DNA from 4 places in the Pseudoalteromonas sp. SM9913 genome. Region 2 is predicted to be linked to each of the others. Evidence: predicted binding sites of a transcription regulator. Region 2 holds the regulator's gene; each other region holds the start of a gene.
The links. Region 2 encodes sigma-54, which starts transcription at its own class of promoters, with help from an activator protein. Its sites were predicted from a motif close to GTTGGCACGNNNNTNGNNT; they were not measured.
Positions count from the first base shown of each region.

Region 1: a site for sigma-54 is predicted at 3,342-3,360, ahead of flgB (flagellar basal body rod protein FlgB). Genes of this name have one in related genera too.
Region 3: a site for sigma-54 is predicted at 3,189-3,207, ahead of PSM_RS12415 (BON domain-containing protein). Genes of this name have one in related genera too.
Region 4: a site for sigma-54 is predicted at 3,084-3,102, ahead of fliE (flagellar hook-basal body complex protein FliE). Genes of this name have one in related genera too.

Region 1 is NC_014803.1:2,443,818-2,449,501, reverse strand. Features, by position in the region: gene flgN (flagellar export chaperone FlgN) at 1-246, opposite strand, end outside; gene flgM (flagellar biosynthesis anti-sigma factor FlgM) at 239-559, opposite strand; gene flgA (flagellar basal body P-ring formation chaperone FlgA) at 635-1,342, opposite strand; gene PSM_RS11220 (chemotaxis protein) at 1,481-2,413, shown strand; gene PSM_RS11215 (CheR family methyltransferase) at 2,434-3,264, shown strand; gene flgB (flagellar basal body rod protein FlgB) at 3,394-3,804, shown strand; gene flgC (flagellar basal body rod protein FlgC) at 3,807-4,238, shown strand; gene PSM_RS11200 (flagellar hook assembly protein FlgD) at 4,252-4,929, shown strand; gene flgE (flagellar hook protein FlgE) at 4,988-5,684, shown strand, end outside.
Region 2 is NC_014803.1:428,289-433,972, forward strand. Features, by position in the region: gene mgtE (magnesium transporter) at 1-473, opposite strand, end outside; gene PSM_RS01975 (HPr family phosphocarrier protein) at 613-885, opposite strand; gene rapZ (RNase adapter RapZ) at 905-1,747, opposite strand; gene ptsN (PTS IIA-like nitrogen regulatory protein PtsN) at 1,767-2,219, opposite strand; gene hpf (ribosome hibernation promoting factor) at 2,224-2,511, opposite strand; gene PSM_RS01995 (RNA polymerase factor sigma-54) at 2,538-4,037, opposite strand; gene lptB (LPS export ABC transporter ATP-binding protein) at 4,372-5,097, opposite strand; gene lptA (lipopolysaccharide transport periplasmic protein LptA) at 5,094-5,633, opposite strand; gene lptC (LPS export ABC transporter periplasmic protein LptC) at 5,623-5,684, opposite strand, start outside.
Region 3 is NC_014803.1:2,706,237-2,711,920, reverse strand. Features, by position in the region: gene yaaA (peroxide stress protein YaaA) at 194-973, shown strand; gene PSM_RS12420 (mechanosensitive ion channel family protein) at 1,093-2,049, shown strand; gene PSM_RS12415 (BON domain-containing protein) at 2,795-3,115, opposite strand; gene srmB (ATP-dependent RNA helicase SrmB) at 3,355-4,581, opposite strand; gene PSM_RS12405 (tRNA1(Val) (adenine(37)-N6)-methyltransferase) at 4,658-5,356, shown strand; gene PSM_RS12400 (DUF2147 domain-containing protein) at 5,438-5,684, shown strand, end outside.
Region 4 is NC_014803.1:2,407,133-2,412,816, forward strand. Features, by position in the region: gene fliG (flagellar motor switch protein FliG) at 1-983, opposite strand, end outside; gene fliF (flagellar basal-body MS-ring/collar protein FliF) at 976-2,691, opposite strand; gene fliE (flagellar hook-basal body complex protein FliE) at 2,712-3,044, opposite strand; gene PSM_RS11035 (sigma-54-dependent transcriptional regulator) at 3,202-4,626, opposite strand; gene PSM_RS11040 (sensor histidine kinase) at 4,623-5,684, opposite strand, start outside.

The sequences.
Region 1 (5,684 bases), 1.3 Mb from region 2:
TAGCTTAATTAAGTCAGCGTTTTCATCTGTTTGCTGATCATTACTGGCAATCAGTTTGCTGAGTTCTTTATCAAGGGTGCTTATACTGGTTAAAAAAGACATTTTTTGTTGGGCAATTTCTTTTAAACCTTCACCTCTTCGAGATGCAATCGCAGTAAGCTCCTGAGTGAGTAACTCGCTCAGTTTTGTTAAGCAAGTAATTTGCTCATTTAGTTTAATTGTAATTAAACTATTGTGATCAGCCATAAACGTTAAACTCAAAGTCTGCTAGATTTTTGGCAAGCTTCTCACTGTCGATTTGATAATTACCTTCAGTAATCGCTTTTTTAAGCTCAGCAACTTTGTTGCTATCAAAACCAGAAGACTGCTGCGCTTTCTCTTGTAACGATTTTAATTGCTTAGCTTGCGGTGTTAAGCTCACCGAATCGCTGGCAGCTTTAGGTGAAGGCGTTTGTGCCGCCTGTGTATTTGCATTATCTCTTTTTAAATCAACTTTTTGCTGTTGAGTGTTTGTTAAAACACTCGGTTGTTGATTTGATTTATTTACTTGACCGACCATAATAAAAATCCGTATATTGCCCAACTGATGCCTTTATATCGGCATTTATTAAAGATACTTTAGCATAAATTTATATTAAATATTTACTTGCACAGACTCTACACCATCTACACGCGCATTTAAAACTTTACCTGTCTTTTTGTTTTCTACTCTTACTTGCTCGCCCAAGGTGCCATCCTCTAATGCAATACCCGTCGTTTTCACTCTTAACCCTTTGATATTAGCATAAATTGTAACAGAATCACCTTTGCACACCATACATATTTGATTAAGTAAAACGGGCATTCCTTCACGGATATTGCGTTTGCTACGACTACCAATAAGAGCCGTTGGATCTTCAAGGTACTGCGCTCTGATAAAGTGTGCAGGGCGCATATCAATACTTAAATGGGATGGAGTAATCACTTCACCTCGTGCTAAATTGGTAGTTGCAACTACAACAGGTGCTGATTCAGTGATTCTGACATGAACGTACTGTGCCCAGTTGTCACTATCGTTACATTTTATTTGAATAGTGACTTGGCGATTAAAGGGAGGCTCACTTGGCGTTATTAGCTCAGGCTCAGAATTACATTGGCGATCGGGAATGCGGCTATCTAGCGGTAATGCGCTAAACTGTATTTTGTTATCATTTGTAGTCACTGCTTTTTGAGCAACATAAGATACAGCCATTTCTTGCAATAACTCTTTACTAAATACTTGTGCCTTTAGTGGCAAAGCGAAGCAGAGGCTAGCAAGAAAATAAAAAACACTGTATCTTCTGGTTTTTTTTAACAAACTCATAATGTTTCGACTATGCTTATGGTTGCAAACAGGGTATAAATATTTTGCGTCAGAATTTAGACGCCCCCGTTGTGTTATGACGCTTTATTAATTGAAAGCAATTATCGTTCCTTATATTTGTTTTCTTAGGAGATTTAAATGGCCGGCATTTTAGACTCAGTAAACCAACGTACACAGTTGGTTGGGCAAAACCGCTTGGAATTATTGTTATTTAAGCTTAATGGGCGTCAGCGCTTTGGTATTAATGTGTTCAAGGTAAGAGAAGTTCTTCAATGCCCTCCATTGACTAGCATGCCGAAATCTAACACTTATATCCGTGGCGTAGCACATATTCGTGGGCAAACTATTTCGGTGATTGATTTATCTATGGCCGTAGGCGGGCGCCCAATAAAAAGCATCGAAGATGGCTTTATAATAATTGCTGAGTATAACCGTACAGTGCAAGGATTCTTAGTAGGTGGTGTTGAACGTATAGTTAACATGAACTGGGAAAAAATAATGCCACCGCCGTCAGGAGCGGGTCGTTATTCTTATTTAACAGCCGTCACTGAAATTGAAAATGAGCTCGTTGAGATACTCGACGTAGAAAAAATCTTAAACGAAATCTGCCCAGTTAATACTACCGTGAGCGATGATGTTGCCTCGCAAGGTAATATACAAAAAGATTTAGGCGAGAGAATAGTATTTATTGCTGATGATTCGGCTGTTGCGCGAAATCAAGTAAAACGAGCATTGGAACCATTAGGTGTAACAACTGAGTTGGCTAAAAATGGTAAAGAAGCTTTAATAAGATTAAAAGAAATTGCAGAGCTCGATTGCGTAAATGATATTACAGAGCGAGTAGGGCTACTCATTTCTGATGTAGAAATGCCAGAAATGGATGGTTACACGCTGACTGCAGAAATCAAAGCTAATCCTAAACTTGCGCCACTACATGTGATTTTACACACATCATTGAGTGGTGTTTTTAATCAAGCGATGATTGAAAAAGTAGGAGCAGATGATTTTATTGCAAAATTTAACCCAGACGAGCTTGCAACAGCCGTTAATAAATGGGTTCATCGTGATTAATAAACATAGGTGTTATTGATTTGACTAATAAAGATTTGCAGCAAAACGAATACGATCAATTTCGCTTATTTTTAGAACAACAGTGCGGTATTGTTTTAGGTGAAAATAAGCAGTATTTGGTAAAGAGCCGTTTGGCACCATTAATGTCTCGATTTAATGTTGAATCGTTGTCTGAATTGGTAAGTAAAACTCTCGGTGTGCATGAGCGCCAGTTGCGCGCAGCCGTTGTTGATGCCATGACAACCAATGAGACATTGTGGTTTAGAGATCAGTATCCGTTTGAGTTACTTAAAACCAGATTATTCCCTGAGTTTAAAACGTTAAATAGGCCATTAAAAATATGGTCTGCGGCGAGCTCATCAGGACAAGAACCCTACTCAATAGCGATGTCGGTTGCTGAGTTTCAATCCAGCAGCCCTGGTGTTTTAAAAATGGGTGCACAAATAATTGGTACAGATATATCAAATACCATGCTTGATATGTGTAAACATGCTGAATATGATGCATTGGCATTGGCTCGCGGACTCTCTGCTGAACGTCGTAAAAAGTTTTTTAAAGACAGCGGCAATGGTATGGCACAAGTGGTTGATTCATTGAAAAAGCAAGTGAGCTTTAGGCATTTAAATTTGCTCGATTCGTACGCTTTAATGGGTAAGTTCGATATTATATTTTGCCGTAATGTTTTAATTTACTTTTCACCTGAGGTGAAAGCCAAAATAATTGCACAATTCTCTCAAGCACTTAACCCTAAGGGGTATTTATTTTTAGGTGCGTCGGAGTCTATGTCTGGTTTAAGTACTGACTTTGATATGGTGCGTTGTAACCCTGGTATCATTTATCAAAAGAAATGACCTTCATTAATATATTATCCCTCCTCTAAACGACGCCTATTGCGTCGTTTTTTGTTTTTATCATCACTATTTTCACTGCTGGCTCATTTATTGCTTTATCGGTACTGAGTCAATTTTTTGGAGGTAGTTATGGCTATCAGTTTTGATAAAGCATTAGGCGTGCATCCGCATGCGATGTTGATCCGTTCGCAAAGAGCAGAAATGCTCGCTACTAATATCGCAAATGCTGATACGCCCGGCTATAAAGCAAAAGATATCGACTTTGCCTCAGCATTAAAAACGGCAAAGTCCAACCAACTAAGCGGCAATACCATGGTAAGAACCAATGAAAAACACATTGCCGGTGGTACCCGTAGTGTAGGTAGTAATGAACTATTTCGTACGCCAAATCAAACAGATACAGGTGATGGCAATTCTGTTGATATACAAGTGGAACGGAACTTGTATACACAGAATGCTATGGAGTATCAGGCCAGTGTCCAGTTTCTTAATGGTAAATTTAAAGGCCTGAAAAAAGCCCTCGGTAGTCAAGGAGCCTAATTATGAGTTTATATAATGTGTTTGATATTGCTGGTTCTGGTATGAGCGCGCAAAACGTGCGATTAAATACCACGGCAAGTAATATCTCTAATGCCAATACAATTAGCTCTTCACAAAATGAGACGTACCGAGCGCGACAACCTGTATTTGCTGCGGAGCTAACAAAAGCGTCAGCGTCAGCAAGCAACCCACAGGGCTCTGCCGTTGGTGTAAAAGTGTTAGGAGTGGTTGAAAGTAATAAACCACTACAAATCGAATATAACCCAAATCACCCGAGTGCGGATGAAAATGGATATATTTACAAACCCAACGTGAATGTTGTTGAGGAGATGGCAAATATGATTTCTGCTTCTCGCTCTTATCAGACAAATGTTCAAGTTGCTGATGCAGCTAAGCAAATGTTAAGTAAAACACTGCTGTTAGGTCAGCGGTAACTGAGGGTAGCTCATGAGTAACGATATTAGTACTTCTTCATCCTACATGGACTCTTTACGTTGGCAAGATAAGCAAGTGCCAAAAAAAGAAGAGAGTGATGCGTTAACCCAAGAAGATTTCTTTTCGTTGTTAACACAGCAGTTGTCATATCAAGATCCCAGCAAACCAGCTGATAACGATCAGATGATTGCACAAATGACAAACTTTACTATGGCTGAAGGGATCTCAAATTTAAACTCTAACTTTGAGTCTTTAGCTGCGTCGATGACATCAAATTCAGCATTGCAAGCATCAACACTGGTTGGTAAGCAAGCGCTGCTGGAGTCTGACACACTTGAGCTTAATGAGTCGGGTGAGGTAAAGGGAGCGATTGTTGCTGAAAAGCCGGTAGACAATTTAACGCTTCGTATTGAAGATGCATCAGGGCAATTAGTTAAAACTATTGATTTAGGCACGCAGCCTGCAGGTGCGGTTCGCTTTGCATGGGATGGTAAAAACGAAGCGGGTGAACGACTTCCTCCTGGTGAATACAATGTTAAAGCTGAAGGCAGTACGGATGGCGAATTCTCTAGCTTACCAATTGCCTCATTCAAAAATATTGAGAGTGTTAATATTAATGGCTCAAGCGGCATTATTATTAATACCAAAGAAGGTGCGGTTAGGCTGACTGATGTCGCAGAAATCGCGTAATAGATTTTATGTATTTTTTAGCCAATAGGCTAAATATTTTTTAGGTTAGAGGTTAATTATGAGCTTCAATATTGCATTAACAGGCCTTGCTGCCGCACAAAAAGATTTAGATGTTACCGCCAATAATATTGCCAACGTAAATACCACGGGCTTTAAAGAGTCTCGCGCTGAATTTGCTGATGTATACGCATCATCAGTATTTAGCGCCGGTAAAACGAAAAATGGTGATGGTGTACAAACCACTATGGTTGCCCAGCAGTTTCATCAGGGCTCGCTGCAGTTTACTAATAATTCACTGGATTTAGCGATCACAGGTGAGGGGTATTTTGCTACCAGTCAAGACTTAGGCGCACAAGACTTTACCTACACGCGTGCGGGTGCATTTAAGCTTAATAAAGATAACTTTGTTGTAGATGCTAAAGGTAATTTTTTACAAAGCTTCCCAGTTGATGAAGTTAGTGGTGATACGACCTCTGTAAGTCTTAGTACTTCATCTGCTTTACAAATACCAGATTCTTCGGGCTCTCCGCGCTCTACTTCAAACGTTTATACATCATTTAACGTCGATTCTCGAGAAGATGTAATAGCTGTCCCTTTTGATGCAACAGACAGTACTACTTATAACTCTTCGACATCGACCACAATGTATGACTCACTTGGTGAGCCACATGTTCTACAATTCTTTTTTGTAAAAACAGCGCCTAATGAATGGCAAGTACATGGTACGCTTGATAAAACTCCCTTTGATGCAACTG
Region 2 (5,684 bases):
ACATCTAGAGTCACATCGGGGCGAATAGTAACGGTATCTATATTCATCAATGCGCCAGCAGAGCGCTCTTGATACGATAAAGCCTGCGTTGCACGTTCTCTATCTTGAATATCCATAGCGCTAACAACGTCTTTATAAACGGTGTCAGGTAGGCTACGTAGTACTTCCCCTAAGTCATCATGGCCCATGTCTTCGGTTGCGGCAGCAATGTGCTCGGGTGCCATTTGCGCAATAATGCCCAAACGTACATCTTCAGACAGCTCTTCAAGCACATCACCTTGTACATCAGGATCAACAAGCTGCCAGAGCATACGGCGAATTTTATGCGGGGATGATTCTAAAAGAAGTGCGGTATCACAAGGCGCCGTCTTTGCCAGCATGCGTCTAACTTGAACAAATTGACCACTATTTAGTGACTTAGTCACCTGTTTTAGTTGTTGTAGTGGAATATCTTGTTCTAAAGCTTCAGGCATTGGCGTCCTTAATTAAATTGTATTACATGCTGGAAGGGTATAAATGCTATTCAATTTTAGTTTATCTTACTTTATGTGAGCAAACTACCTCAACCACTATTAACCTAAGCTTAGGATGATGAGTTAATAATGAACTTTTTTATTCTTGCTCATTAAATCGTTGGTCGATGAGCTCACCTATTGCGCTAAGTGCAGGCTCAGCGTCGGGGCCTTCGCATACCACCTTAACTTCTTTGCCTTGGCTGCTTTCGAGTAACATAAGTGCCAGCACGCTATCGCCAGCGGCTTGTTTGTCATCTTGAAATAAAGTGATTGTGGCATCAAATTGCACAGAAAGCTGAGCTAATACTGTCGCCGCTCTAGCGTGTAATCCTAATTTGTTTTTTATTAAAAATGTATTTTCTAAGCGCATTGCATGTTCTCACTCGGTATTATTCTTGTTCTCGGTGGCGAATTTTTACATTAGGATGGCTCATTGCAAAGCTTTCGCCAATGGTTTGCGCTAAATAAACAGAGCGGTGTTGCCCACCGGTACAGCCAATTGCAATGGTTAAGTAGCTGCGGTTATTTCGTTCTAAATGCGGCAGCCATGTTTGCACAAATGTTTGAATTTGCCATGTAAATTTTTGCACTATACTGTGACTTGCTAGGTAGTCTTTTACTGGTTGGTCCAGCCCTGTAAGTGGCTTAAGTTCAGGCTCCCAATGCGGGTTTGGTAAAAAGCGGGCATCAAATACGTAATCTGCTTCTTTAGGGATGCCGTGTTTAAAACCAAATGACTCAAAGGTAATGATCAGTTGTTTATCTTTTTTTCCGAGTATTTTTTCACGAATAGACTCAGCAAGCTGATGCACACTTAAATCTGTGGTATCAATCATATAATCAGCACGGTTAATCAATACATCAAGTAGTTGTTTTTCTTTTTTTATGGCTAAATCAAGCGGCAAAGAATCAATAGATAAAGGGTGGAGACGTCGCGTTTCTGAAAAACGTTTTATTAATGTTTGATCGTCACTGTCTAAATAAAATACCGTTGGTTTAGTAAAACCAGGTAAATATTCAATGATTTCATTAAACTGCTGTTGCTCTTTAGGTAGGTTACGTACATCAACACTCACGGCAATTTTATTATAACTGTCGGAAACACTGCGCACTAATGATGGTAATAAATTAAGAGGAATATTGTCTACACAATAATAACCTAAGTCTTCCACAACGCGTAACGCCACAGATTTACCTGACCCTGAACGACCGCTTATAATTATTAATTCCATTTATCACCTTTCTTTATTACTACGATTGACTGACGATAACCTGATACAGTTCGCTATCCGATTTGGCGGCGCGTAACTGTTTACAAAATTCTTTATCATTGAGCTTATCAGCAATCGTGGCTAGCGTCTTCAAATGCTGCTGATTATCGCCATCGGGAACAATTAACGCGACAAAAATGTCAACCGGTCGGTTATCAATCGCATCAAAATTAATAGCTGTTTCGCTCACTAAAATCAAAGCTAGGGGCTCTTGAGCACCACTCATGCGACCATGTGGAATAGCAATGCCTCGACCAATGCCTGTACTTCCTAGCTTTTCTCTTGCAGTTAATGCATTAAGAATATCTTGTTGTGTTAAATAGGGCAGCTTATTGTGAGCCAATTCACTGATAAATTCTAAAATTCTTTTTTTACTATTAAAAAGGACCGCAGCTTTACTGCAGTCCTGACAGATAAGTGAGCTTAGTTTCATAGTGTTAGTGTCGAGCAAGTTTCTCTTTGTGTTTAATTACTTGACGATCTAGCTTGTCAATGAGCGAGTCTATAGCGGCATACATATCTTGATGCTCAGTAGAGGCAAAAATCTCAGCGCCACTAACATGAACGGTTGCTTCAGCTTTTTGGTTTAGTTTTTCTACATCGAGAATAACGTGCACATTCGTTATGTGATCAGTGTGCCTCTGTAACTTCGAAAATTTACTATTTACGTAGTCTCTAAGCGAGTCGGTAATATCTACATGGCGACCAGTTAAATTCAGTTGCATAAACATTTTCCTCTTTGTTGTACGCCTTAAATCAAACTTTTACGTTGATTAGACGGGGGAATAGCTAGAGATTCGCGATATTTTGCAATGGTTCTCCTCGCTACTTTAATTCCTTGCTCTGCCAATATATCTGCAATTTTACTATCACTCAATGGTTTAGCTGAGTTTTCTGCAGCGATTAATTTTTTAATTAATGCACGTATTGCTGTTGATGAACATTCGCCACCATTTTCAGTACTTACATGGCTTGAAAAGAAATATTTAAGCTCAAAAATGCCACGTGGTGTATGCATGTATTTTTGCGTAGTAACACGCGATATAGTCGACTCATGCATTTCCACCATTTCAGCCACATCGTTAAGCACCATAGGCTTCATAGCCTCAGGACCGTGTTCAAAAAAGGCCTGTTGCTGCTGCACAATACAGTTGGTTACTTTAAGTAGCGTGTCATTTCTACTTTCTAAGCTTTTTATAAACCATTTAGCCTCTTGTAAGTGCGAGCGAATAAACTGGCTATCACCACTTGATTTAACCGTACGCGACATAGCTGCATATTGGCTATTTACTCTGATCTTAGGCATGCTATCTGGGTTTAATTCAACTACCCAACGACCTTTAACTTTTTTAACCGACACATCAGGAATAACGTATTCAGACTCTTCTCTGACAATAGTGTCTGCCGGTTTTGGGCTGAGCGTATGAATCAACGTCATGATTTCTTTAAGCTCATCTTCTTTAAGCTTTGTTTTTTTCATTAACGTGCGATAGTCACGTGCAGCAAGTAAATCAATATGATCGGTTAAGATCATTTTTGTTTCGTTTAAAAAAGGTGTGTCTTTATCAAATTGATTTAGCTGAATACACAAGCACTCTTGTAAACTACGCGCGGCTATTCCCACTGGATCAAATAGTTGAATACGCTTTAGTACCGCTTCTATTTCGTCAAGTTCAACTTCATCTTCGCCGTCGTTTTCTTGGTTAAAGCTTTCTAATATTTCTTCACAGCTAAGGGTTAGAATCCCTGAGTCGTCTACAGCTTCTACAATTGCAATAGCTATCGCTTCATCGGTAGGACTAAACGGCGTCAGTTGAAGTTGCCACATTAAATACTCATGCAGCGTTTCAGTCGAAGAGCCTTGATAAATAGATTCATCTTCTGGCATTGGGCCCGATGAAGAGGCAGGCGCAGCGCTCATATATTCATCCCAAGTAACATCCATAGCCATATCATCGCTAATAGTGTCTTTGGTCATTGCTTCGCCGCTATCTTGCTCATACTCGCTAGGTTTATCGTCAGCTGAGGCACTTAGCGTTATGTCATCGTTATCGGCTTTTTGTTCGTTTTTACCTGCAGTGTCTTCGCTGTAATCGTGTTCTTCAACTTCAAGCAAGGGGTTGCTATCGAGCGCTTCTTGAATTTCTTGCTGGAGATCCAATGTACTGAGTTGCAATAAGCGAATTGCTTGTTGCAACTGTGGAGTCATTGTAAGTTGCTGGCCCATGCGCAGCTGTAATGATTGCCTCATGTATCTCTAACAATCCTTTTAAATTACGGTCTGTTGACCTTTACGGATTAAAATTTGTTCAAACTAGGGGCGGTTTAATTGCGGCGCGAGGTTTGTAACCTAGTGGGCTAAGTCAAAACCGAGCAACAAAGAGTAAATCGTCCCTAGGCAGAACCCGAAGGGCAGCGCCTGTTTGGCATTGATGCTGCGTTATCGCCTATTTATGGGGAATACCACACCACATAGGCTCTGGCTTGCCTAAATACCAAACAGACTGCTGCAAATTCAACCTTGAAAGGTCAACAGACCTAAGTATGATTAATCTTAGCAGATGCTTAGTGGAATAACACACATATTAGAGCTTGAACTGCTCGCCTAAATAAACATCGCGTACTGTTTTATCGTTTAATACATATTCTGGAGTGCCTGATGCAATTAACTCTCCATGAGAAACTATGTAGGCTTTTTCACAAACATCAAGAGTTTCGCGTACGTTGTGATCTGTGATAAGTACGCCAATTCCTCGGTTTTTAAGATGCTCTATAATCTTTTTAATATCTAATACTGAGATAGGATCAACCCCCGCAAAGGGTTCGTCTAAAAGGATAAATTTAGGGTTTGCTGCTAACGCGCGAGCAATTTCAACGCGGCGACGTTCACCACCTGATAAAGCCATACCTTGACTATCGCGGATATGCTGAATGCTAAATTCATCAAGTAAATTATTTAAGGTATCTTCGCGTTGTTGTTTATTTAATTCTTTACGTGTTTCTAAGATAGCCATTAAGTTTTGATAAACAGTCAGCTTTCTAAAAATAGACGACTCTTGCGGTAAATAACCAATCCCTAAACGCGCTCGGCTGTGCATCGGTAATAAAGTAATATCTTTATCATCAATTGATATTTTGCCTTTATCGCTAGGGACAAGGCCTACAATCATATAAAAGGTGGTGGTTTTACCTGCACCATTAGGGCCAAGTAACCCCACAATACTGCCAGCTTCAACCTCTAGGCCAACGTTTTTTACAACTTCACGACCTTTATAGCTTTTAGCTAATAGCTCTGCTTTTAATGTGCTCATGGTTGGCCTTTATCATCTTCTTTTTTATTTTCAACAGGCACTAAAATAGTGTGTACACGGTCTGTTGAGTTTTCGTCTTTTTCTGCGCTAATTAACTGCTGCTCGATATCGTAAGTGATACTTTTAGCTGTTATTTGTTGACCTGCTTGAGCAATGCTTGCATCGCCGATTAAGGTTAAAAAACGCAGCGACACATCGTAACGCACTTCATTAGCACTGGCGCTCATTATGGTGCCATCAGCTTGGGTTTCTTCAAAATATGCAGGGCTGCCTGTGGCAATTAATAACTGTTTGTTATCGCCTAGCTCATCGCGTTTATGCACTTCTAAACGGTCAGCTGTGATACGGCGATTACCATGAATAATTTCAACATTTTTCTCAAAAATGCCTACGTTTTCTTTTAATTGACCTTCTTGCTTATCTGCACTAATTGAAATTTGATTAGCAGCGGGGGCTTCAGCAGGTTCAGCGCCATTACTGTTAAAAGCAATTAATAGTGAGGGAAAAATTAAAATTTTAAATAGGTTATTGGTCATAATATAGGGTTCGCGTATGGTTAATAAGTTTAATCACCTCGGTTTTTAAAT
Region 3 (5,684 bases), 1.1 Mb from region 2:
TAAAAGAAAATCTAAACTACCTTAATATAGCTATACTGCAACAGTGTGACAATGCTTGATAGGTCTTATGTCCTTATCAATGAAAAAACGGTAACGGTTGAGTTTTAGGTAGGATAATTTTAAACAAAACGTGCTTTTCGTCTCATTTAATGTTGAAATTGACATTAAATAATTTACAAGTCAATAGCTAACTATGATCACTGTTATTTCACCAGCAAAGAATCTTGATTACGACACGCCACCCGCAACAGATAAGTTCACTCAACCTGAATTACTTGAGCACAGCGAAGCGCTCATGAAAGTATGCCGTGAACTAACTCCTGCGCAGATTGGTAGTTTAATGAAAATTAGCGATAAGCTCGCGGGCCTTAATGCAGCACGTTTTAGTGAGTGGGCGCAACCGTTTACTACGAGTAATGCTAAACAAGCGGTGCTTGCCTTTAATGGCGATGTATATGGCGGTTTAGATGCCGACACCCTAACGGCTAAGCAACTTGATTATGCTCAAGAGCATTTACGTATACTCTCGGGTTTATACGGATTATTAAAACCACTTGATTTAATGCAAGCCTACCGCCTAGAAATGGGTACAAAGCTTGAAAACAGCCGTGGTAAAAACCTATATGAGTTTTGGGGCAGTATTATTGCTAATAAACTTAACGACGTTTTAGCGGCACAAGATGCACAATACTTAGTTAATTTAGCGTCTAACGAATACTTTAAAGCGGTAGATAAAAAAACGCTTAACGCACAAATTATTACGCCACATTTTAAAGACTGTAAAAACGGCCAATATAAAGTGATTAGCTTTTACGCTAAAAAAGCGCGCGGCATGATGGCGCGTTACCTTATCGAAAACCAAGTCACGCAGTTAAGTCAGCTTAAAGAGTTTACCGTGGCCGGTTATTACTTTAGCTCAGAAGCAACCACTAAAGAACTTGAACCGGTATTTTTGCGCGAAGAGCAAAGCTAAATTTAGCGCTATTTGCAGCTAAACACATACCCAAAAAGCTATGCATTGCATAGCTTTTTTTATACTGGCGCTATTTTTGCAAACCTTAGGTTATTAATAGAAACTAAGGTATAAAATAAATGCTCTCAATTCCCTCAATTACAGAAGCCGAAAAACTTATAGAAGAGAAGCTCGGCGGTTGGTTTGATGTTGTTATAAGTCATATCCCTAACTTTATAGTCGCGGTGATTATTGCGATTATATTTTCATTTATTGCCCGCCTTGCAGGCAAAGGAATGAAAAAAGTATTGCGTCGCTCGCTCGATTCTACTCAAATTGCTGACTTAATGGCCTCCATTTTTAAAGTTATTGTTCTGAGTGTTGGGGTCTTTATTGCCCTTGATTTTATGGGCTTAAAAAGTACCGTTACGTCACTGCTTGCGGGTGCAGGTATTGTTGGTCTCGCCATTGGTTTTGCTTTTCAAGATATGACCGAAAACCTAATTGCGGGTATTGCTATGGGTATTCGTAAACCGTTCAAAGCGGGTGATGTTATCGAGACCGATAACGTATTTGGTTCAGTGCATTCAATAAACTTGCGCAACACACTAATAGAGAGCTTTTACGGGCAGTTGATACTGGTTCCTAATAAAATACTATTTAGAAATGTACTGCGTAATTACAGCACTTTAGGGGTCAGAAGAATAGAGGTAGCTGTAGGTATTTCTTACGCTGATGATATAGAAAAAGCCAGTGAAGTTATTGTCGAAAAAATTAATCAATTTGACTTTGTGATCCGCAAAAATGAGACCGCGGTGTACGCAGAAGGCTTTGGTGATAGCAGTATAAACTTACTGGTATGGTTTTGGATTAAATACCCTGGTGAGCCCGATTTTATGACGGTGCGTCACAAAGGGGTTGTGGCAGTAAAGCAAGCACTCGATGCTGCTGATATAAGTATTCCGTTTCCTATTCGTACGTTGGATTTTGGTATTAAGGGCGGTGAAAAACTCGATGCCATGATAAGCGATAAAATAAATCAGCAGTCAGCAAATAAAGAGGGTGACAATAATACTGATGCAAGCCAAGGTGAGTAAATAATTTAAAACCCCGAAGGTAAAAGCATTGGGAAATAGTTACTGACTATCAGCGCGTTTTTACAAATTAAAACGCGCTTTTTATAATAAATAATATAAGGGTCTGTTGACCTTTGCGGATTAAAATTAGTTCAAACTAAGAGCTATTTAATCGCGACGCGAGGTTTGTTGCCTAGTGGGCTCGATAACTGCTCCTGTGTTATTCTACTGGCTTACATCCATGTAATAATAAGTAAAAACCGAGCAAAGCTTCCGCGTCCAGCTCACGCTCCTTACCACCATCCATGTAGACAACAAAGAGTAAATGTCCCTGGGCAAAACCCTTGGCTAAATACCAAACAGACTACTGCAAATTCAACCTTGAAAGAACAACAGACCCAATTGATAATCTGAAGTAATTAAAGCCTTGCGCTAACTGCCTTAAAAACGCCTCAATTAGAAAACTATATCGATAAGGTTTCTCATCTCAAAATAGATTATTTAATCAACCGAACTAGAGCCCAAGCTTGATGTAAGCTCTTTATAATAAGTGTCTATAAACAAAGGTTTCAAAAGTATAAGCAGCTGCAATGAGCGTCGCGATTGGTGCGTAAACTAAAAGGCTTTTAATTAAGTATTTAAACTGGCTTGGGAATATGCTCTGCAGTGAATTATATTGTGCAAACCATAAAAAAGCGCCGCTTGTGTTGGAGAAACAAGCAGCGCTGAGGGATAAGTTAGGTGTATTAGTTAAGAAAAAGTTGTATTAAATGACACTAATTTTGTTATGAATGATTTTAACCCCATCCATATTTTCTAAAAACTTTTGTGCGAGAGCGCGTTCAAAACCGTTATTGGCTTCACCTTTAAGTTCAACGTTACCGTCATTAACGTGTACGTTTAGTTTTTCTAACTTTAAATTTGGGTTAGTGCGCAACTCATGAGTAATAGATTGTTGTAAATTAGGTTGTGTAGCCACACTGCTAACTACAGCTAAATGCGTTGCTGCACTGACTTTAAAAGCAGAGACTAATAAAAATAAACAACAAAACGAAATAAAACCGATAGTAAATTTAATGCGACTCATAACTATATCCTTAGTGTGTTACTAAAAAACAACGCCATTACTCGGCGTTTTAATACTCGTATATTCGATAGGGTTACAAGTTTCATTCCAAGATTAACTATTTGAAATAAATTACTATTTTATTAATTGGTTATTCAGCTAAGTATTTTTTACATATTACTATGAATAGCTTACTCACTGTTTTTAAGTCACAAAAAAGCCGACAAACGTCGGCTCAATTAAATGTGTTAAAGCTAAAGCTATTTTTTCTTTTTAGCTTTGGCTTTTTTCTTCGCTTTCATTTTTACTGGATCTTTACGTTTTTTAACCGGTGGCTTGGCTTCTTTATGCTTTGGCTCTAATCCTTTAAATACACGGCGTTTTAGCTTTTGCTCTATGTAACGTTCTACTTTGTAAAGTATGCCAATGTCGTGCGCTTCAATGAGTGAAATCGCAATACCTTTTTTACCCGCACGACCCGTACGGCCAATACGGTGTACGTATACATCTGCAGTACGTGGCATATCAAAATTAATTACGTGGCTTATATCAGCTACATCAATACCGCGGGCCGCCACATCGGTAGCGACTAAAATACGGGTTTTGCCACTGTGGAAGTTTTCCATGGCTTTCATGCGTTTGTCTTGTGGCATTTCACCACGTAACCACGCAGCTTTTACGCCGTTATTAGTAAGCTCACCAATTAGGGTTTCAAGGCGCTCACGAGTTTTTACAAACACAATCGCTTTACTTACATCAGGGCCATTTAAGGTGTTAACTAATAGCTCTAGTTTATGGCGGTAGTCGTCGGCTAAATGAACCCATTGATGAATTTTAGCTTTTTCTTTGCGTGATGATTCGGCTTCAAGTAGCGCGGGGTCGTTTAAAATACGCTCAGCAAATAATTCTACGCTATCGCCCTCAAGGGTTGCTGAGAATAAAAAGCACTGACGGCGGTTCTTAGCTTCATCACAAATGCGCAGCATTTCTTTACGAAAGCCCATGTCGAGCATGCGGTCGGCTTCATCAAGAATGAGCATTTCTACGTTTTCTGCGTGGAAGTTCTCGGTTTCCAAATACTCCATTAAACGCCCAGGTGTGGCGATTAAAATGTCATTATTATTTTCAAAAATTTCTTTGTGTGTACCGTAGTTTATACCGCCGGTAACCACCCCAATTTTTAACTGGGTTTGTTTTGCAAGTAACTCACATTGTTCATGAATTTGATAAGCAAGCTCGCGCGTTGGGGTCATAATTAATACCCGTGCAAAGCCCGGATCACGACGTGGGAAATCCATTAAATATTGAATTGCCGGAATTAAAAATGCCGCCGTTTTACCCGTACCTGTTGGTGCCGACGCTAAAATATCGCGTCCTTGCAACGCCTCAGGAATGGCTTGTTGTTGAATGCTAGTGGGGGTTTCATAGCCCATTTTATTAATAGCATTGAGTAGCTTATCATCAAGATCAAATTCAGAAAATTGCATAGAGTGTCAAAAATAGGGGACAATTGCCGTTAATTATACGCACTTAAACCTGCTTGGTGAATGAAAAGGTGAAAAAATGTCTGGTTTTGCATTTAAACAATTTAAGGTTGAGCACGACCAGTGCGCCATGAAGGTCTCTACCGATGGTATTTTACTGGGCGCATGGGCTGATTTAAGCCACGCAAATACGTTACTTGATATAGGAACAGGTACAGGGTTACTGGCTCTAATGTGTAAGCAACGAGCGCCACATTTAAAGGTGAGTGCGGTTGAAGTTGATGAAACCGCCTACCAGCAGGCTTTACAAAATTGCCAGCAAAGTCCTTGGCGAGATATTAGTATTTACCATCAGCCTATTCAGCAGTTTGAGGCTGTGGGTTTATTTGATTGTGTTATAGCTAATCCGCCTTATTTTAATCACAGTTTAAAAGGTGATAATGCAGCGCGAAATACCGCTCGCCATACCGATGGTTTAAGTTTTGCAGAACTGCTTGGTGCGTTTAGGCATCTAAGTCATCAAGATTCGCGTTTTAATCTTATTTTACCCACCACTGAGGCGCAGTTATTTATAACATTAGCACAGCAGCAAGGGCTGTATTTAAATCGCCTTTGCCAAGTACAAGCTATGCCAAATAAGCCCTTTAGCCGCAGTTTGATGACTTTTAGTTATGAGCAGAGTGAGATAAGTACAACTAAGTTATGTATTAGAGCCAATGATAATAGCTATACCACAGAGTATCAGGCGCTATGCCGCGCATTTTATTTAAAAATGTAGCGCGTTCTGGGTGTTTAAACAGTTTTGCATCTAGTTGTTTATTGTTACTATGGCTTAATTAATCGCTAATATAGTAACGCAATGAATTTATTGAATAAAAAAAGAGCTAACTCGCTGTTGATGGGATTTTTGGTCGGCAGTATTTTTGCCTCATTTAAGTTATTAGCTAACCCCACACCGGTTGGGCTTTGGAAAACTATTAACGAAGAGACTAACGAGGCTAAGTCGTACGTGCGCATTACTGAGCAAGATGGCGTGCTGACTGGAAAAATTGAAAAAATACTCAATAAAGCCAAGCAAGATGCACTTTGCACCGAGTGTGATGGTG
Region 4 (5,684 bases), 1.4 Mb from region 2:
CGACGTGCTGTTGATAAAATTTCTTTTTGCGCCGCTTCTACTTCACTAATGCGCACAGGAGCCATAGCTTCTAAATCATCAGCGAGCATTTCAGCGGCACGTTTTGACATGTTACCCAAAATTTTCTCTTTAAGGGCATCGTCGGTCCCTTTAATGGCTTTCATTAATACATCTTGCGGCACTTCACGCAGGATTGCTTGAATGCCTCTGTCGTCTACATCCATTAAGTTTTCGAAGACAAACATTAAGTCTTGAATTTGTTGCGACATTTCTTCGTCATGCTCACGGATTGAATCCATTAACTGCCCTTCAACATTGGTATCGAGGTAGTTCATGATATCTGCCGCAGCTTTTAAGCCACCCATTTTCGCAGCTTGTGCACCCGCTTGACCGGCAAATTGTTTTTCCATAATTTCATTCAATTCTTGTAATGCTGCCGGTTGTACTTCTTCTAAATTAGCAATACGCATGGTTAAATCGAGGCGCACTTTTTCAGGAAATTGCGCTAAAATTTCAGCCGACTGTTCAGGCTCTAGGTAAGAGAGAACAATTGTTTGAATTTGTGGATGCTCATTACGAATAATGTTAGCCACCTGTTTAGAGTCCATCCATTTTAATGAATCAAGACCTTTAGCGCCTGAGCCCATCACTATTTGGTCTATCAAGCTGGCGGCTTTATCTTCACCTAATGCGGCTGTAAGTGCTTTTTTGATGAAGTCTTCAGACTGAAAACCAATCGTACTAAAGCTTTGAATTTGTTCAATAAACAAATTATGAACCGCGCTAATTTTAGCTTGCGACAAATCATCGATTGCCGCCATGGCCATACCGACCTTTTGCACTTGTTTTGGCTCTAAGTGCTTGAGGATTTGCGCTGCATCTTCTTCAGTTAAGCTCAGCAATAATATTGCCGCTTTATCTACACCATCAAGTTTATCAACATCAAACGCTTGAGGTAGTTGTTTTTGTTCTTGATCAGTCATCTTCTGTTAACCACGCTTTCACTACTTGTGATGATAGTTCTGGTTCATTGGCTACAAGGGCACGAACCGCTTTGAGTAAGTCTTCGTCGCCGTGTAGGTCTGGTAAGCGTAGTGTACCATCGCTTGAGAAGCCAACAGAAGCAGAATCAAAGTCATTATTTAGCATATCTAATGTGCTGTCACCAAGATCAACACCTGAACTAAGAGAATCTTCATCGTATTCTTCAAGTGTATTATCTGGGTAGATTAAGCGTTTAAGCATAGGTTTAACGACAGCTAAAATCAGTACAATAATAACCAGTGCACCTAATACTAAGCGCATCATTTTCATAAACCAATCTTGTTCCCATAAAGGTAACTCGAAATCAAGCGCTGAGTCTTCACGAACAAATGGTACGGTCACTACTTCAAGTGCATCGCCACGTTGCATATCAAAGCCTACGCCACCTTGTAACAAGCGACGAATATTTGACAGGGCTTCAACCGAGCGTGGCGTCATAGTTGTTTCACCATTTTCACCCACCGTAGGCAGGTAATCAACCGCAACAGAGACGCTTATTCTGCGGATCACTCCAGTTTGCTGACGCTTATGTGAAATAGTGGTATCGAGTTCATAGTTACGAGTGGCTTCTTTGTGAGTTCTACTCGGTGAGGTTGCAGTGCCTGCACCGCCCGCCATCGCATCTTCAGGAATAGTTGAGTTAACTGGTGGCTGATTAGTAAGCGCGCCTGGAATACCAACCGCTAGGCCACCAATATTATTTTCTTCAAAGGTCGTTTCACTTCTTACCGCAGGTAAATCTGGGTTGTAACGTTTTTGTGTTTCTTCTACCGCACTAAAGTCCATACTTAAATCTACTTGTGCGGTGTAATTACCTAATCCAACCACGGGGATCAAAATACTGTCGATTTTTTCTAGGTATTCTTGCTCACGTTTACGTTCTATATCGTATTCTTTACGCGAGCGTGCAGCTAAAGAGGTTTGCGAGCCTGAATTTAATAAACGACCATTTTGATCGGTCACAGTAACGCGCGAAGGCTCAAGCCCTTGTACCGCTGAAGCTATCATATCAACAACCGAGTCAACTTCTTCGCCATCTAAAGAGCGACCGCGTTTAAGAGTAAGTACAACAGTTGCAGAGGGTTTTTTCTCTCTACGGGCAAACACATTTTCTTTGGGAATCGCTAACAATACTTTGGCGCGAGTAACATTATTTAGCTCTTCTATAGTACGGGCAAGTTGTTGCTCACGGCCATGTTTAAGGCGCTCACGCTCTAAACGTTGGCTTACCCCAAACCCCATGTCTTGCATAATAATGTCGCTACCTGATGTAGGCCCTTGATCTAAACCTTCACGGGTCATCAATAACTTGATATTTTGATATTCAGTTTCATCCACCGAGACCACATTGCCATCAAGTTGGTAGTCAATTTTTTGTGCATCTAAAAAGTCGAGTGTTTCTATTAACTCTTCAGTTTGCATTTTACCTAAAGGGCGCATATCTGGCTGACGAGCCCAAATAATAACGAAAATAGCAATGGCTAAACAAATAGCTAATGCAACAATCAGGGTAATTTGACGTAAAACATCAACACCGCCAAGGGCACTGAAATAGCCTGATTTTTGCTCTTGTTGATCTTCGTTTTCACTTTGCTCCATCATGCCATCAGCAAGTGCCAGATCTGTAGATTGATTAGATTGCGCCACAATAATTCTCCACTACCTAGTTAAACAGGCATGTTCATAATTTCTTTATAAGACTCAACAAGCTTATTACGAACCTGTACCGTAGCTTCAAATGCCACAGAAGACTTTTGCGAAGCAATCATAGCCTCGGCAAGCGATACGCTTCTGTCGCCATTCTCTACCGCTTTTACTTTTTGCCCTGTGTCTTGCTGAAGTTCATGCACTGTATTAAGGGCATTACTCAACATGTCACCAAACTGTGCTGTAGAGGTTGATTGCACTTGCGTTGGCAAGTTATTAACTTGATTACTACGTGTGGCCTCCGCAGCCATTGATTGCATTTCTTGAAATAAAGCACTGTTTTGAATTTTCATAATTGTCTCTGATAATGCAGTAAACTCTTAAAGAGAATAAAGCACAAAACATGCCAGAAATTAAAACCAATTAAAACAAAGCTTTAAGTAAAATAATTAAGCAGTCAGAGTTTTGACAGCCCTAAATTCAAGTGATTGAACTTAGGGCTTATGGGGGTTATGCTGGGAGGGAAATACCTAAATCACGCATTTGTGCTAATTTGTAGCGTAAAGTACGCGGGCTAATACCTAAGGTTTCGGCGACCTCTTTACGTTTTCCTTGGCAGCGTGCCAAGGTTTCTAAAATAATACGATGTTCTTTATCTTTAAGCTCATCTTTGTAACTACCAGTATCGACGGCTAACAAATCATTTTTTTGCTCATCTGCAGGCGCTGCTTTTTCATCATAATAAGCGTTACTGAGACTACTTTTTACAGGTTCAATGTCAGCTTTAGTTTCTGCCACAAAATGCGTTGGGGCTAGATTTTCGATAAAAATAGCATGCTCATCAATACTATTTCCACTGCGTAAAATTAATGCTCGCTGGATAACGTTATCTAGTTCGCGTACGTTACCGGGCCAGCTATGGCTAAGCAGTTTTTGCTCTGCACTGCTATCTAAATACGCCATTGGCTCTTTGCTTTTACTTAAGTGACGTTCAATCAAATGCTTAGCCAACACAATAATGTCCCCTGGGCGCTCACACAGTGGTCGCCATAGCAGTGGGAAAACATTGAGTCGATAGTATAAATCTTCGCGGAACTGGTTTTCAGCAACCGCTTCTTTTAACTCTCGGTTACTTGTGGCAAGCACACGTACATCCAGTGCAATGGTTTTACGACCACCTAAACGCTCAACTTCACGCTCTTGAAGTACACGTAACAGCTTGGCTTGCAGGCCTAAATCCATTTCGGTGATTTCATCAAGTAAAATAGTACCCCCCTGCGCTTGTTCAAATTTACCAGGACAAGCCTGTATCGCACCGGTAAACGCACCTTTCTCATAACCAAATAAAGTGGCTTCGAGCATATTTTCTGGAATAGCAGCGCAATTAATCGCTACAAACGGTTCATTACAGCGTTTTGATTTGTCATGAATATAACGCGCCAGTACTTCTTTACCAGAGCCACTTGGCCCAAGCACCATCACACTGGCATCTGAACGAGCAACTTTATTAGCAAGTTCGAGTAATTGAATACTACTAGGGTCGGCGACAATGGGCCCGTCTGTTTCTTTTTCTTTTTCTGGTAAGTAACGACTCACCATATTCAATAGCACTTCTGGTGCAAATGGCTTGGCCATATAATCAATCGCGCCTAAACGCATAGCCTCTACAGCATCATCAATAGTGGCGTAGGCCGTCATCATTAGTACGGGTAAATCAGGGTAATTTAATTTAATACTACGTAATAAATCCAAGCCGCTCATTGCGCCCATTTGTACATCACTGACCACCAATGAAAATGCTTCTTTTTTTAGTAGCACCATGGCTTGCTCGGCACTATTGGCGGCCATACAGGCTATACCTGACATTTCAAGCGTATCAATTAATGCTTCACGAAGTCCGGCGTCATCTTCTACAACTAAAATAGTGTTACTCATTGTGACTCCCCTAATTTAGATGTGACACTAATAGGTAGCAACATACTAAAAATTGCTCCCCCTTGTGGGTTGTTGTTTGCTTCAACACGTCCCTGATGTGCACTGGCCACTGAACTTACAACGGCAAGTCCTAAACCAGTACCTTGGCTTTTAGTGGTATAAAAGGGTTCAAATATTTTTTCAGTTTGTGCTAAATCAAGCCCAGGGCCATTATCACTAACACTAATGCGAACATAATCAGGATCTTGCATATCACGCAAAGCACTAAGATGTACTTGTGCACCACTGCCAATGACTTGAATACTATTATGAATTAGGTTTTGAATTGCGCTTGCCAATGCTGTTTTGTTACCCATAATTTCAATATCGGGTTCAGGTAAGCTCACATTTAATTCGCTATCATTGAGCGCTACCATAGCATCGGCACCGGCTTTAACTTCACTTAGTAGCTGTTGCATCGACACTTGCTCAACAACTTGCTGATCACCACTTTTAGCAAATAACAGCATGTCGTTTACTTGGGTTTCTAAATCTTTTAAACGTGACATTAATTTAGTATGAAAACTGCCGCGAGACGCTTCGGGTAAGCGTTTTGAGCCTAAATTTGCGGCATACAACATAGCCGCTGATAACGGTGTGCGTACTTGATGAGCTAAAGACGCAACCATTTTACCTAAGGCACTTAAACGCTGCATATGCGCGACTCGCTTTTGTAAGCGTCGGGTTTCGGTTAAATCGGTCATTAGTATAAGTTGCCCAGGCTCAGGCGCGAGTGCAGTAATATCGAGCTTTATTAAGCGTCCATCTTTTAACGACACTTCATGACCATCATCTTGATGAGGACGAAATGAGCGCTGAATAACGCTAAACCACTTCTCTCCTTCTAATGGCTCGCCGAGCATATCGATAGCTATTTGGTTTGCCTTAGCGATCATTCCTTTACCATCAAGTACAATCACGCCCGCAGGCATGGTATCAACCAGATGAGAGAGCCAACTTGCTTGTTGACGCAAATCACTCAACTCACCAACATACTCCTCTTGCAGTAAACATGGGTT